Pyrodictium delaneyi: one gene and its partner. The protein of the gene in region 1 binds, or shares a complex with, the protein of each later gene. Links are inferred from orthologs where the notes say so. Each region holds a gene or a part of one and is shown on either strand. Other genes may lie near its edges.

Region 1 (6,985 bases):
GAATAGCACAGATAGCAAGAAGCGGAGGTTACCGCTGGATACGCGGGCTAGACGCCATTGATCTTGGTCTTCTCGAGGAACTCTTCCAGCACGTTGAGACCGAGGCCGGCAAAATAGCTCTCCTAGCCGCACGGGGGCAATACGGCTCTACGGCTATACGGGGCGGGACACGCGTAGTGAGAATAACAGTATACCAGGCTGCCACAGTCTTCCTCAACGCCAGGGAGACTTACGAGCACACACCACCCGCTAAGGCTGTAGCCGGGTCTTCTAGCCTCGAGGAGGCACGCCGGAGGCTCAACAGCATAGGTGTCTACACTGAGCTAGACCTTGAAGAGGATATACACCCGTACATAGTACTAGGTAGACTCACTCCGAAGAAACTCCTTGAGCTCAGGAACGTCGGTAGAAGACGGATCCAGGGAGCTTCTGACTAAGTAAAAACTAGTGAACCACTCCTGTTGGGAAGCTGTTAGCCGTGTTCTAGGGTTACTTGTAGACGACAATTACGAGTCTGCCGCGCCACTCGCTCATCTCTATCTTTACCTTGTCACCCTCGCGCCAGCGTAGGCTAGCCATTAACTCGTCCGGGAGCCTTATGAGGTAGCCCTTCTCGTCCCGATCTATCACACCTTCGTAGACCATGAAGGATAGCACCTCCACGCCTAGCAGCTCTAGCCTAAGGGCTTTAAGAAGATGTATGTAGGTAGAAATCCAGCTCCCCTTCCTAGCCCCTCTTCTTGGGGATTATTATCTCAACAATCTTGTTCGGGCGTATTCTCACGTGTATGTCACTAGGGTCTGCATCCGGCGGCAGCGGTATCTCGTGCCTGTATAGGCGGAATTTTACTTCACGCCCAAGAGGGGTTCCGTAAACGTCGCTGAATCTTATTTCACGCTCAAGCCTGGCCTCTATTACTAGACGGTCTTCTGTAGCCTTCACCTCGAGCGACGAAGTATCGGCAGCTGCTAAATCGACGAGTACGGTGTAACGGTCAGGATAATCGTATACCGTGTAGAGGGGCCGTAGGCTACCGTCAGGCGACCAGCCGTAGTGCATTGACTCTTCTAGCTCGTATAGCATTCTATCTACTTCCTCCATTATCTTGCGTCGTAGCCTCTCCCACTCGCGGCGCAGTTCCTCATAGAGGGTCAACATGTTCACCCCACACGCCTACACATAGCCGCTTTAGGCGTACATTAGAGAGCTAGGTGTTCTCATCTCCGCCATGGCTTGCTTAGTCTGCTTCATTAGCCCTCGTAGCTTGATCCGTATCATCTCGGCTTGTTCTAACAGTTTCTTGACATCAACCTCTACTCCTACCAGCTTTGACACGACTGACAACACTTCCGCAGCTGCTTCAGGGTCGGGGAACTCTATGTAGGCGTCAGCTAATAGTACTAGGTTGGATACACGGCTGCGTATAGCCTGCTTTAGTATCAACGCGTACGGCCCCACGAGGTATCCGTTTGTGAAGCTCTCTATACCGAGCCCCTCTACTAGTTTCCGCGTTTTCTCGTCGCTTGCTATCCAGTAAATCCCGGGTTTCTCAAGGTTTATCCTGTTGGGCGACGCAATGCCTACTATCGATACTATGTAGTCTATACCCCTCTTCATTGCGTAGTCTACGAGCATTTTTGCCAGAGGGTACACCGCTTGGGGAGGAACTGGTGTCTCAGCAGAGACTGCCATAACATTGTCGCTAAGGTATATCCTTATAGGCGGCCTCACGACACCCTTAGAGATTACAGCCACAGGCGGCATCATAGAGAGTATGTCTATCCCCGCAACCTCTTTCATTCCGAGATTTTCTACAAGATGGCTCGAAGATATTACGCCGACAAGACCCGTGTCAGGTAAACCAAGCACCATAAAGCTCGGTTTTTTAAGCTCAAATTCCTCATACTCCATCAGCAAGAGTCCATCCAGTTCCTCCTCGTATATGGGCCTGACCAAGCCAGTATCACTCCCTTCACGCCTTATTCTTACTCAAACACGTGAGACGAGTGTAGGGATCCCTATACAGGCAAGAACTAAAGCCATGTATTTGTCTAGACCGGTTAACCGTAGTTATGCTTCACGCTAGGGCATAGCCATAGAACCACAAACTGTTCCCCTATCCCTATAGCTACTTCATCCTATAGAATGTCTAACGTGATGCCATAGTGTAAGCTATTCCACTTCGCTAAATTGCCATCCGTGAAAGCTCCTCAAGGACCTCGCGCAGAGACACATAGGCATCCCTAGTAGCTCTCACCCGTACACCCGCCCTTAGCAACGTGAAAGCCGCCCCAGCTAGACGTGGCGCCACCACGTAGGCAGGGGCTCCGGACGCCAGCGTTACTGCTGCAGCAGGTATACCGGCAAGAGCGGCTACTAAGCGTACTCTATCGCCGTTATTAACGTAGATACCTTCAATAGCCTCTTTGGTTGTATACGCTCCCTCAGCGAGATTCCTTATACTGTTTGCTAGCTCACGGTAGGCCCTCCCTCGCTCCTTAGCTATCCTAGCAGCTAGCTCTGCCTCGCTGTACATTGTATCCACCTCTTCACCTACCATATCCACTATATTCGTATGAGTCAGCCGGCTGCACTAAGCTGCCAGGGCTGATACTACTCGGGTATTACCCGGGCTGTCCGTGAAAGCCTCGCAGGCTGAACTTCTAGTAACCCGGCCCACGACACACACTTCACTACAATAGTCATGGTACATATCGTCGTACTAATAAATATCATGGTTCTCAAACACGTTTTAGGGGCGCCCCTAGAGGAGCCGCCCAGAGCTGCCGGGGGTAGACAGGGAGAGTTGACGGAGATCGTCATAACCACACAAGACGATGATGGAGCTGCATGGTATAGCAACGGAACTATATACATTAATGTACGTTGGCTCCAATTAGAGGATGAAGCCGAGTGGTTCATTGACGAAAGCTTTATCCATGAATATATAGAGCATGTTATAGGTCTTGGCCACGAGAACGCTGTATTCGTCGAAACGGTTCTCCGTGACTACCTGTACAGAGAATGGTACGGCGTTAACCCTACTTTGATACTCTACGGGGAAGACAGAGAGACTAATAGGGCATCTTTACAGCCTGTGCGTGAGGTACTCCAGCTACACGTATAACGGCCTCGGGATGAACAAGCCCCTCTCGGATGGCAGCATTCACTACGTTTTCCCCGACAAGGTTAAGCACCGTAGCTTCACGTGCCTTTGTCATAGCATAGCTTAGCGGCACTAATTCGCCACCATAGAATCTTTCGTTCACGTGGAGGACAAGCTTACCATCCACTAGCTTTACCCCTAGAAGGTCCCGGTCACACATAGCTACTATTTTCTCTCCCTGAGCCTCAATGATATTTATGTATACTAGGGGTTCACTTTCAGACTCCATAGGACCCTCCTGCACCCCTAGGTGTGCGTCTTAGCTAGAGGAGGTTAATTAGCCGCCACGTCCGCAGTGTAGCGTGGGGACGGAGAATTGAGCGAGGCTAGAGGAAGCGAGGCACTGAAGCTAATCTATGACTATGACTATCTTCTGCAGCGTCTCTACTCGCGACTACCAGCTAGGACCGCTAAAGCTTCACGATTCGAATTACCAAAGCTCATGGTAGAGAGGATAGGAACGAAGACTATGATTCGCAACTTTAAACAACTGTCAAGCGTCATGAGGAGGGAACCACGGCTAGTAATGAGGTATCTATTGAAGGAGCTAGGTACCAGCGGCAACTATGATGAGGAAAACGGTATACTGGTGATAAATGCCAAAGTATCGAGCACCACCTTAGGTAATCTCATACAAAGGTTCGTCAAGACCTACGTCATCTGCCCTACTTGCGGCGCACCCGACACAAAGCTCGAAAGAAGAGGAAAGGCGTGGATACTCATCTGCGAAGCGTGTGGCGCGGAGCAGCCAGTACCTCCACTCTAGCCTTTCCTCCATTCTGAAGCATGTTAACTTTATTTTCGCCTAGCTTAATTCCCTCTCAGCGACATACGTAGATAGTCTGGGTAGGTTCTCTTTGCCGGGGAAACTCGTTTTACTAGGACAGTACCCCCCTACTGTTGTTCTAGACCCTAGGCAGAGCCTTCTCGAAGCCCTTCTAGCTCTGGACCAGAGGGGTGTACGTCACGCAGTCGTAGTGGATGATGAGGGGCGGCTCCAGGGGATCCTATCCATAAGACGTATACTATCGTTTATACACCGCCGGGCTGTAAGCGGCAATGTATACCAGGGACTACAGGAGACAACCGTAGCTGACGTAATGTGGCGCAACCCACCGCGCGTAGTTGTGGGCGAGTTTGGTATAGACGATGTAGTGTATATACTTTCCAAGCTTAATGTTGGCGCTATAACTGTTGTTGACAAGGATGAGAGGGTACTGGGCATAATCTCCGAGAAACACATAACCGGAATAATGGCTCTAGTGGATATACATGTCGCTGTACACGAGGTCATGACTAAGCCTGCTCGCAGCCTCCGCGAAGGGGCAAAGCTCCGAGACGCCATAGAGTTAATGGCAGTACACCGCTACCGCCACATACCCATAGTAGATGACCATGATCGTGTTGTGGCACTTCTCACAGCCCGCGACGTCCTAGACTATATAGCTCTCGAAAACACTCTCAGCAAACTCAAAGAGGGGCTTGATAGCGAAGTGCTTGACACAGTCGTCACTCAAGTTGCCACCGGAGCTCCGGCCACTATAGACCCGGAGGCAGACGTGGGCAGAGCTCTTCGCTTGATGCGTAAGAGAGGAATAAGCGGCTTACCAGTTGTCGGTAGAGAGAAGATACTCGAAGGCATAATAACGGAGAGGGATATAGTAGTGAAGATGCCAAAGCTGGTAGGCACAGAGATCTTCTATGATTATGCACGCTCACGCCTATACGTAGCAAGGGTAATATCCTGACTTATATCCTCGTGAAGGTATACAATAACTAAATAATGTACCGTACTAAAAACTTCACTCGGTAAAGTTTGTATCTAACCAAACTATTGTTAGAAACGTTACACCTTCATGTATATAATACATAATGTAGTCACAAAGGATGCAGGCTAGAATCCTTAATCAACGCGGAGGTGCGGGAAAAGATCCACGTGGAGCTGGCCTCAGGCAAGGGTGGCGAGGATAGTGTATAGGAAGATACTCGCGAAGCTGCTACAACGTAATCTGTCAAAAGATAAGCTGCCCCGCCACATAGCCATAATACCTGATGGTAATCGCCGCTGGGCCCGTAGGAGAGGACTTAGCCCCATAGTCGGCCACGTACACGGTTATTACGTTGCAAAGAATACTCTCAATAGATTGTGGAGCCTCGGTATAGATAATGTTACCTTCTATGCGCTTTCTAGAGAGAATTGTCTCTACCGGCCGCGAGATGAGCTCGAGAACATCCACAAACTGCTTAGTCGCGCTATCGATGAGCTATGGCAAGATGAAAGAGTAGAAGACGGGTCTACAAGAGTGTTCATCGGCGGCGACCTCTCGCTCCTTCCCGGCTGGCTCGTCGAACGCATAGAAGAGATAAACACCGCTACGGCTAATAACAAACCCCGCACGCTGGCTATTGCTGTATGTTATAACGGGCGCTGGGAGGTTGAAGAGGCTGTCCGACGTAGCTGCAACGATAACGCCAAATTGAGGGACAGTATGCTGTTCGGCTGGCTTCCTGAGCCCGACCTACTTATAAGGACGGGAGGCGAGATGAGGCTAAGCGGCTTCCTCCTTTACCATATCGCGTACACCGAATTGTATTTCACTCGTCGTCTGTGGCCCGAGTTTGACGAGGCTGAGCTGTACCGGGCTCTTCTCTCTTTTCAGAGGCGGGAGCGGCGCTTCGGAAGATAGAGTGTTCTAGTATTCTCGCAAGCTGCCATACAACAGCTACTAGTATTACTGAGGCTACCGCATAGAGAGCAAAATTACTCGCTATGAGAGCCTGGATGAATTTCCCTAGACTCATCTCGTTCATCATGTCTAGCGCTGAGGCTATAGTGTCGAGCAATACTACTGCAACTATCACGGTAGCTATGGATACTAGCTCTCTTGTCAGTTTTAGGCTACCGGAGACAAACTTTGAAGCAGCATGACCTAGTATTGCAATACTAGCTGCAAAACCCAATAACCCAGTTACACCACGTAGCGTCTCAGCAAGATCTTGTGGCGATATACTCCCCATAGACTTCGCGTTCATGAGCTGCGTAATTGCCAGGCCGATGGCAAGTGCTGCTGAGAGACCAGCTGTAGCGTATGATACAAGTGTCACAGGAGTCTCTGTCAGAGCCTTCATTATTTTGTCTTCAAGATCAAAGCCCCGAACTATCATAGCCGCACCTGCTATCATGAAGACTAGAAGAAGGGCTTCACGAAGCATGTTCATCAGTGCTAGGGCTGAGAACATGACTAATATAACGCCGGGAACGCCTAGGAACATGCGGGAAAACCTGGGCTCCGTCAACACCTTTCGCAGATACTTGACGAAGAGCACGTATGTCTCCTCAACACCCCTTAGCTGCTTTATCACGAGCCGGTGGACACCATAGACGGGTACAAGCGACGCCACCATTGGAACTAAGAGTTCATCCTCTGACCCATCGGAGACAACTATTACTCCGTCTGGCTGATATTCCTCAACAAGCTTTTCGAGTTCTTGGCGTGCACGTATACTGGCTTCTGCTCCCCCAAGTTCACTGCCTGCTATTGCCGCTGGCTCCGCCTCGTAACCTTTACGCTTTAGTTCATCTGCCAGCCTTATTGCAGCGAAAAGAACGTTTGCATCGGAATCTTCAGGATCATAGAGTGCAAAACGTATAGCCGCGTCTAGTACGTGTTCACGGCCAAGTATAGGTGTAGCTATACCTGCACGGCCTAGGTCGTTATCTAGGTCAACTGCCAGTACTAGCAGTCTCTTCTTCTCCTTCATTACCCTCTTCCTCTAGTTCGTCTAACTGCGTTGCGTATAGCAGTCTCAGCTCTTCC
Region 2 (7,006 bases), 880 kb from region 1 along the record:
CCTGCCCTAGCTTCTTGCACGGTCTTACCGCGATCTTGTATCTGGTGTACAGTCCCTATCCTCTTCCCGTCTTCTCTCATAAGCGGGTATCCGGGCTTTATGACGCCACCCAACACCTCGACGCCCACGATAGCCGGGTTACTGCGTCTAAACACGTATCCAGGTATGATCCGTATCTTGCCTGGCCGTATCAACTGCTCGAGTTCCTTCCTCCTTTCCGCCTCTATCTGCTCGCGGTACCACTTCTCGAAGTCTTCGAGCAGTTGGTAGATAACGTTATGCCGGAATATCTTAATCTCATGCCTTTCTGCTTCAGCCTCCGCCTCGGGGAGCACCTTCACGTTAAACGCTAGTATTACGGCATAGAATTTGTTAATCTCCTTGCTAGCTACAGCCTCTATGACATCACGCTTAGCTACAGGGCCTACGTCAGCATAGCGTATCGGTATATTCTTCCTACGAAGCGCCTCCACAAGAGCCTCGAGACTGCCTAATGTGTCTGCCTTGACGACTACACCCTCGGCTTCGGTCTTTATACGTAGAGCCTCTATCTCGCGTCGTATCTTCTCCGCCAGCTGCTTGGCTTCCTCCTCGCTCGTAGCAACATATATCGGTGCACCGGCTACAGCCTTTTCGATGTCCGGAGCTACCACACGTACACCAGCTGCGGCATATACTTCGTCGACGGGCTCGAGCTCGCGTTTTGCCACACGTATCTCCTGGAGAGGCTTTGGCATGAGGAGGGCACGTACACGTGTTATAACAGGTCCCTCGAGCCCGCCTGTTACTATCAAGTCTCCGCGCTTCAGTACACCGTCATAGATTATGACGTCAGCAGCAGTGCCGAGTCCTGGCTGCTCGCGCAGCTCTAGTATGACACCCTTCGCGGGCCCCTCGGCGAAGCGGAGCCTATTCTGGAGATACCTCTGAGCGAGACCAGCTAGTACAGCAAGCAGCTCCGCTATACCCTCGCCAGTCTTAGCAGAAATAGGTATGACTGCTACTGTGCGTGTAAAGTCTTTTACGCGATCGAATCTATCAGCCTGGAAGCCCACCTCATAGAGCTTGGCTATCACGTTGTCCCATAGCCGCCTCTCTAACTCCTCTTGCACCCACTGAGGTTGCTTACGGTAGGATACGATGAACGGTGTGTTCGGGTTAGACTTCCAGCCCGGGATCTTGTCTATCTTGTTTGCTGCTACTATGAATGGTACACGGCGCTGCTTAAGTATCTCTATGGACTCGTAGGTCTGGGGCTGGAACCCCTCATTGATATCTACGACCAGTATAGCAAAGTCTGCGACGCTGCCACCACGACGCCGAAGATTGGTGAACAGCTCGTGGCCCGGCGTATCTATGAAGAGTAGTCCGGGGATAATCAGCTTGAAGGGTATAAGCTTCTTCAGAGGCTCGGCTAGCTTCTCTATAACGCTTGCTGGCACAACGCTAGCGCCGACGTGCTGTGTGATGAGCCCCGGCTCCTTAGCGGTGACAGCTGTGCCCCTTATGCGGTCGAGAAGCGTAGTCTTACCATGGTCTACGTGACCTAGTACGACTACTATGGGCTGTCTAAGCCGTTTACCGGTTGACTGCTCCCTCGCTTCTCCGGCCAAAGTAGCGTCACCCAGGCTACGAGTCGTACAGCTACCCCACTATAACGTAATAGCCCCTATACTCTTCGCTCATTGATGCGCACCGTGTCTCCAACGAACTAAATAAGGGGGCCAGACTTCCCGGAAGCCATGGCCCTCCGCTAGGAGGGATGCTGGGCCCGCCTAAGGGCCCGGGGATGAACCCCCTGGAGGTGTAAGGTAGAGTGCCAGAGTTCAAGATAGTAATATCGGACCCAGAGGCTAAGGCGGACTCTCCCGTAGCCAAGGTCAAGATCAAGGGAGACGAGAACATAGAGTATGGCGAGGAGGAGAAGAGCCAGCGCAAGCTGCCAGTATGCAAAGCCAACCCCAAGTTAATAGAAAAGCTCGGAGCAGTACACAACATAATAACCGTGAGGATAAAGAAGGAGGAGAAGAAGATCAAACACACCTGCAAAGTCGTAGCCGACGCTGAAGTACCAGAGGACGAAGTCCGAGTAAGCCTCGAGTGGCTCGGAGATGCTGCAGGTGTGGAGGAGGCTGAGGGCGAGGTATTCCGAGCCAAGGCCTGGCAGATAACGGTGGCAAGCCCCCAGGCAGATCAACTAATAGGCCTAAAGATAGGTGACACCTTTGACGGCGAAATAGTAGGACTCTCAGGCTACAAGCTCAAAATAAGAGGCGGCAGCGATAACAGCGGCTTCCCAATGCTCCCCTCGATACCAGGTCCCGTGAAGAAGCGTGTACTTCTATCAGGCCCGCCGGGCTTCCATCCGCGCGAGAAGGGAGAGAGAAGAAGAAAGACAGTCCGCGGCAATACGATAACACATGATATAGTTCAGATAAACACAGTAATAGTCTACCCAGAGAAGAAGTAGCTCAAGAATCTTTGACCTCTTGCAATGAGGCATACACGTTTGCATATGCATGTCGAGAAGTGCGTTTTTAAAGGACGCCTCCGTCCTGGCTTACTTCGTTTTCCGTTATCTAATAGAATCTTTCCACTAACTTCCATGGCCGCGAGACAAGCCTACCTTCTTTATTCCCTTAGTACAGCCCACTAAGGAGTGGGGGTGTAGTGGTATTGGCGAAGTTCGATATGGATGAGATTGAGGCACAGCGGCGGCGGCAGCCAGAGGTAAACATAGGCACGGCTGGCCATGTAGACCATGGTAAGACTACGCTGGTTCAAGCTCTCACCGGCGTCTGGACGGCGAAGCATAGCGAAGAACTAAAGAGAGGAATGACTATCAAGCTAGGCTATGCTGAGGGCGAGATATGGTATTGTGAGGGCGTTGAGGGGCCAGAAGCTTATCAGCCCTTCCCCGAGCTATGCCCTGAGGGTTCTGTCCCTAAGCTGCTCCGCAAGGTGTCCTATGTCGATGCTCCTGGCCACGAGATACTAATGGCTACAATGCTATCTGGTGCAGCCCTAATGGATGGTGCATTGCTAGTCATAGCTGCAAACGAGAAGTGTCCACAGCCTCAGACCTATGAGCACCTAATGGCGCTTGACATAGTTGGGGTGCACAAGCTAGTCATAGTACAGAATAAGGTTGATGTAGTCACACCGGAAAGGGCCCGAGAGAGCTACCAGGAGATAAAAGAGTTTGTAAAGGGTACATTCGCCGAAAACGCGCCCATAATACCCGTAAGCGCTCTACACCGCGTCAATGTAGATGTAGTGTTAATGGCTATGGAGCACCTCATGCCTACACCGCAGCGTGATCCGGCAAAGCCACCGCTAATGTTCATAGCTAGAAGCTTCGACGTAAACAAGCCGGGTACACCGGTCGAGGAACTACGAGGGGGCGTGGTAGGCGGCTCGCTCATACAAGGTGTTCTGCGCGTCGGTGATGAGATAGAGATTGTGCCAGGTGTGCGTGTCGAAGAGCGTGGTCGTGTACGCTACGAGCCCCTCGTCACAGAGGTTACAAGTCTACGGTTCGGCAATCTAGAGGTGGATGAAGCAAGGCCAGGCGGGCTTGTGGCTGTGGGCACGAAGCTAGACCCTGCAGTAGCTAAGGCTGACAATCTTGTAGGTAACATACTGGGTAAGCCGGGTCACCTACCACCGGTACGCGATACTATAAGGCTAGAATACTATATGCTCGAGCGTGTAGTAGGTGCTCGCGAGCTCGTCAAGGTGCCACCTCTACGGCAGAGAGAGATAGTAATGCTAACAGTGGGTACAGCAATTACTCTTGGTGTAGTGACTAGTCTAGGCAAGGATGAGATAGAGGTGAAGCTCCGCCGGCCAGTAGCAGCCTGGGAGGGTGCCCGGGTAGCGATATCGAGGCAGGTTCTAGGACGCTGGAGGCTGGTTGGATGGGGTATAGTAAAAGGCTAAAACGCGTAGTCTACGACACAAGCATCCTTATGCTCCTCTACGACGGTGTGGATGTTTTTGAGGAAAGCGCGTCGCTCCTTCTATCTAGTCCCGAGTGTATCATTCCAAGCCAGGTTGTGGAGGAGCTCAGGAGGCTCGCAGAGAGGGCTAGCTCGATACACCGTAGAAGAGCAGCACGTCTAGCGCTAGAGGCAATAGAGAGGAAGAAGTGTCGAATAGTGGATATTGAGGCGGACAATACAGATGATGCTATAATATCCATAGTTGTGAATGATCCAGAGGCTATTGTAGCTACAGCGGATAACGAGCTACGGCGACGGCTAAGGGAGATGGGTCTCCCTAACATATACTACCGTAGATCGCGACATGGACTAATGCTTGAAGGCGCTTAGCTATAGTTAATAAACATGTTGCTATACTGTTATTAGCTGAGAGGCGGTCACACTTAATACTTCCCAGCTTCTAGGCTTGGGCTTGGCGCTCTTAAAGGGTAGTGTAGCAACGCTGAGGCCGCCCGAGGGTGACAACTTGTACATGATTTACCGGGTTAGAGACACGGTTCGGATACCGCCGAGTCTATTCGGCAAACCTCTTGAAGAGGCTGCGCTGCAAGTGCTCACAGAGAAGTATGTTGGGTACGTCCATCCTGATATGGGGATAATAGTGGCTATATTCGATGTCAAGGTTAAAGAGGAGGGGCGGATAATACCCGGCGATGGCGCTACTTATCACGAATCCGAGTATAGTGTACTTGCGTTTAGGCCTCAAGTGAAGGAGGTCGTTGAAGGTATAGTGGTTAACGCGCAGCAATACGGATTATGGGTAAACCTTGGCCCTGTTGAGGGCTTTGCACATGTGACACAGCTCATGGATGATCGTGTAGTGTTTGATCCTCAGCGTAGAGCGCTCATAGGAGAGCGTAGTAGGCGTATAGTAGAGATCGGTGATGTTGTAAGGGCAAGGGTAGTATCGGTGTCAATACCTTCAGAGCCAACAATGAGGCCGAGGATACAGCTTACACTAAGACAGCCCTATCTCGGTAAGCCAGAGTGGTACCAAAAAACCAAGCAAGAGTCCAGCTGAAAGGTAATAAGCCTGGTTAACAATGTTTTCGATCTTGTCGTGAGTCTCGCAGCCCTCTAGACTATCAAGGAAAAATCATACCCATTCGCACTGTATCTTTAGTACCTCTGCCTCGTATAATGTTAACACAATATGATGGAGGCGAAGTAACCGTGTCTGCAAGGAGAGTCAAAGTACCACCCTTCAAAGCATGTAGGAAGTGCAAAAGCCTAGTGCCGCGGGAGGCCACTCGGTGCCCAGTTTGTGGCTCTACGGATATATCTGAAGATTGGGAGGGAACACTCGTAGTCATAAACCCGGAGATGTCGCTCATAGCAAAAAGGCTTGAGATAAACCGGCCTGGAAGATACGCAATAAAGGTACGGTAAGGTAGTAATAGGCTAGCAATATGGAGTTGAAAGTTTGGTAGGCTCTCGGGTGTTTTATACCATGGGTGTGCTGGGCTCCATTTTCTGTATGCCAGAGGAGCTTAGACCTCTTCTCGCGTCACGTGCGCCGCGCAGCATGCTAGTTCCTAGTCTTAACTATGTAGAGTCAATGCTAAGGTATGCTAGGCTAATAGTTGTAGGTGATAGAGTTACGAGAGACGCCCTAAGCCTAGGCTTAAGACCGGTACTCGCTGTATACGATTGCACGGAAATGCGCTACAATGTAGAGTGCCCAGAACTGCCAAGGGACTATCGCCGGGTCCATGTAGCTAATCCACGTTCATCGATATCCTTAGAGGCGCTTAACGCTATTCGTGACGGTATCCGCTCGGGACGTTATACTGCTATCCAGGTCAAGGGTGAGGAGGATCTACTAGCCATACCGGCCATCCTGTACGCCGATGTGGACTCTATAGTGGTTTATGGGCAGCCCTCGCGTGGCGTCCTACTAGTTCATGTAGACTGGTATGTTAAGAGGCTAGCCTGGAGCTTGCTGCGCATGTTCCAACCATGTGATGTGCCGCTGGAAAAGGCTAAAGAATAAACCCGGGAGGTCTGCTGCTCTGCACGGGGCTAGATAGTAGAGGGTATTGCGAGGTGGCGGTAGTGTCTCAGCCAAGTACGCCTATGGATGTGATTGAGCTACTAAGACCTAAGGATGGGAAAAAGCTTGAGGTAGACCTAGGCGAGGGCTACGAGGTCTACGCGGTAAAGGACTGGTATAACCCGCTGATAAAGCGCCGTGAGCTAGACGTAATAATACTCCACGTGGGTAAGCCTACTCCGAGCCGCATGAAGCTCCGCTATGCCTTCTCCAAGGCTCTAGGTGTTGACATCAAGAGGCTCTACATCAGGAAGGTCCTAAGCGAGTACGGTGTTGGGAGGACAAAGGCCGAGATACACGTATATGACACTCCAGAGCGTGCGCTACAGTTCGAGCCTAAGTACATTATAGAGCGTAACAAGCTGCCAGAGGAAGAGGAAGAAGAGTAAACCCTCCCATAACATGGTCGTAGCGGGGTGAGCCGGTATGGCGAAGGAGGGGCTTAAGCTCTACGTGCACAAGCTATACGAGTACGACTATAACACTGGTACAATAAAGCGAAAGAACAAGATATGCCCACGATGCGGCAGCTTCATGGCGTTCCACAAGAAGCCGGTGCCGAGGTGGCATTGTGGTAAATGTGGCCACACAGAGTTCGTCAGAGAAGCTAAGGGGTGACCCCAGCAAGCTATACCACGGGCTAGACTGGAGCCGCGAAACCTATGTTCTCGGCATCGAGTCTACGGCTCACACTTTTGGCGTAGGTATAGCCTCTACAAGACCGCCCTACATTCTGGCTAATGTCCGCGACGTATACCGCCCAGAGAAGGGTGGTATACACCCTAGAGAGGCGGCTAGCCACCACGCCAGGGTCGCACCTAGAGTCCTCTCCGAGGCTTTGCGACAGGCAGGCCTCAGTATAGGCGATATAGACGCTATAGCCGTAGCTCTTGGGCCAGGGCTCGGCCCGGCGCTCCGAGTAGGCGCTACGATAGCCCGTGGGCTTGCC

What was found.
Region 2: the proteins of Pyrde_RS04985 (region 1) and Pyrde_RS00615 are in contact, whole or in part, in a crystal structure (PDB 2QMU), measured with the Saccharolobus solfataricus proteins. The link is inferred for Pyrodictium delaneyi from one-to-one orthologs. Residues at the interface, in WP_231918336.1 of Saccharolobus solfataricus: Met1, Leu2, Arg4, Leu5, Tyr6, Lys8, Leu9, Pro10, Ile106, Lys108, Lys109, Glu110, Lys111; in WP_009988771.1 of Saccharolobus solfataricus: Trp33, Pro65, Glu66, Gln148, Val151, Asp152, Val154, Ser155, Lys156, Ala159, Leu160, Tyr163, Arg164, Lys167, Ile180, Ile181, Pro182, Val183, Ser184, Leu186, His187, Ile189, Asn190, Asp192, Ser193.

What each region holds. Positions count from the first base shown.
Region 1 is NZ_CP013011.1:979,069-986,053, forward strand. Bases 2,271-5,208 are described here. They hold Pyrde_RS04985 (translation initiation factor IF-2 subunit beta), read left to right. Parts: upstream 2,271-3,483; coding sequence 3,484-3,933; downstream 3,934-5,208. Other genes in these bases: Pyrde_RS04970 (hypothetical protein), read right to left, coding at 2,271-2,537; Pyrde_RS04975 (hypothetical protein), read left to right, coding at 2,808-3,128; Pyrde_RS04980 (DUF424 domain-containing protein), read right to left, coding at 3,076-3,396; Pyrde_RS04990 (CBS domain-containing protein), read left to right, coding at 4,025-4,915; uppS (polyprenyl diphosphate synthase), read left to right, coding at 5,138-5,208. Also shown: Pyrde_RS04955 (DUF1152 domain-containing protein), read left to right, coding at 1-437; Pyrde_RS10845 (hypothetical protein), read right to left, coding at 490-645; Pyrde_RS04960 (Hsp20/alpha crystallin family protein), read right to left, coding at 728-1,156; Pyrde_RS04965 (proteasome assembly chaperone family protein), read right to left, coding at 1,190-1,957; more of Pyrde_RS04970, read right to left, coding at 2,187-2,270; more of uppS, read left to right, coding at 5,209-5,854; Pyrde_RS05000 (DUF373 family protein), read right to left, coding at 5,763-6,929; Pyrde_RS05005 (coiled-coil protein), read right to left, coding at 6,892-6,985. UniProt on the Methanocaldococcus jannaschii protein: eIF-2 functions in the early steps of protein synthesis by forming a ternary complex with GTP and initiator tRNA.
Region 2 is NZ_CP013011.1:94,661-101,666, forward strand. What follows is about bases 1,858-4,816. They hold Pyrde_RS00615 (translation initiation factor IF-2 subunit gamma), read left to right. Parts: upstream 1,858-2,691; coding sequence 2,692-3,942; downstream 3,943-4,816. Other genes in these bases: Pyrde_RS00610 (30S ribosomal protein S6e), read left to right, coding at 1,858-2,470; Pyrde_RS00620 (PIN domain-containing protein), read left to right, coding at 3,921-4,334; Pyrde_RS00625 (DNA-directed RNA polymerase), read left to right, coding at 4,417-4,816. In the rest of the region: infB (translation initiation factor IF-2), read right to left, coding at 1-1,613; more of Pyrde_RS00610, read left to right, coding at 1,817-1,857; more of Pyrde_RS00625, read left to right, coding at 4,817-5,025; transcription elongation factor subunit Spt4, read left to right, coding at 5,178-5,393; Pyrde_RS00635 (GTP-dependent dephospho-CoA kinase family protein), read left to right, coding at 5,455-5,997; Pyrde_RS00640 (30S ribosomal protein S24e), read left to right, coding at 6,060-6,446; Pyrde_RS00645 (30S ribosomal protein S27ae), read left to right, coding at 6,484-6,675; KEOPS complex N(6)-L-threonylcarbamoyladenine synthase Kae1, read left to right, coding at 6,629-7,006. UniProt on the Methanocaldococcus jannaschii protein: eIF-2 functions in the early steps of protein synthesis by forming a ternary complex with GTP and initiator tRNA.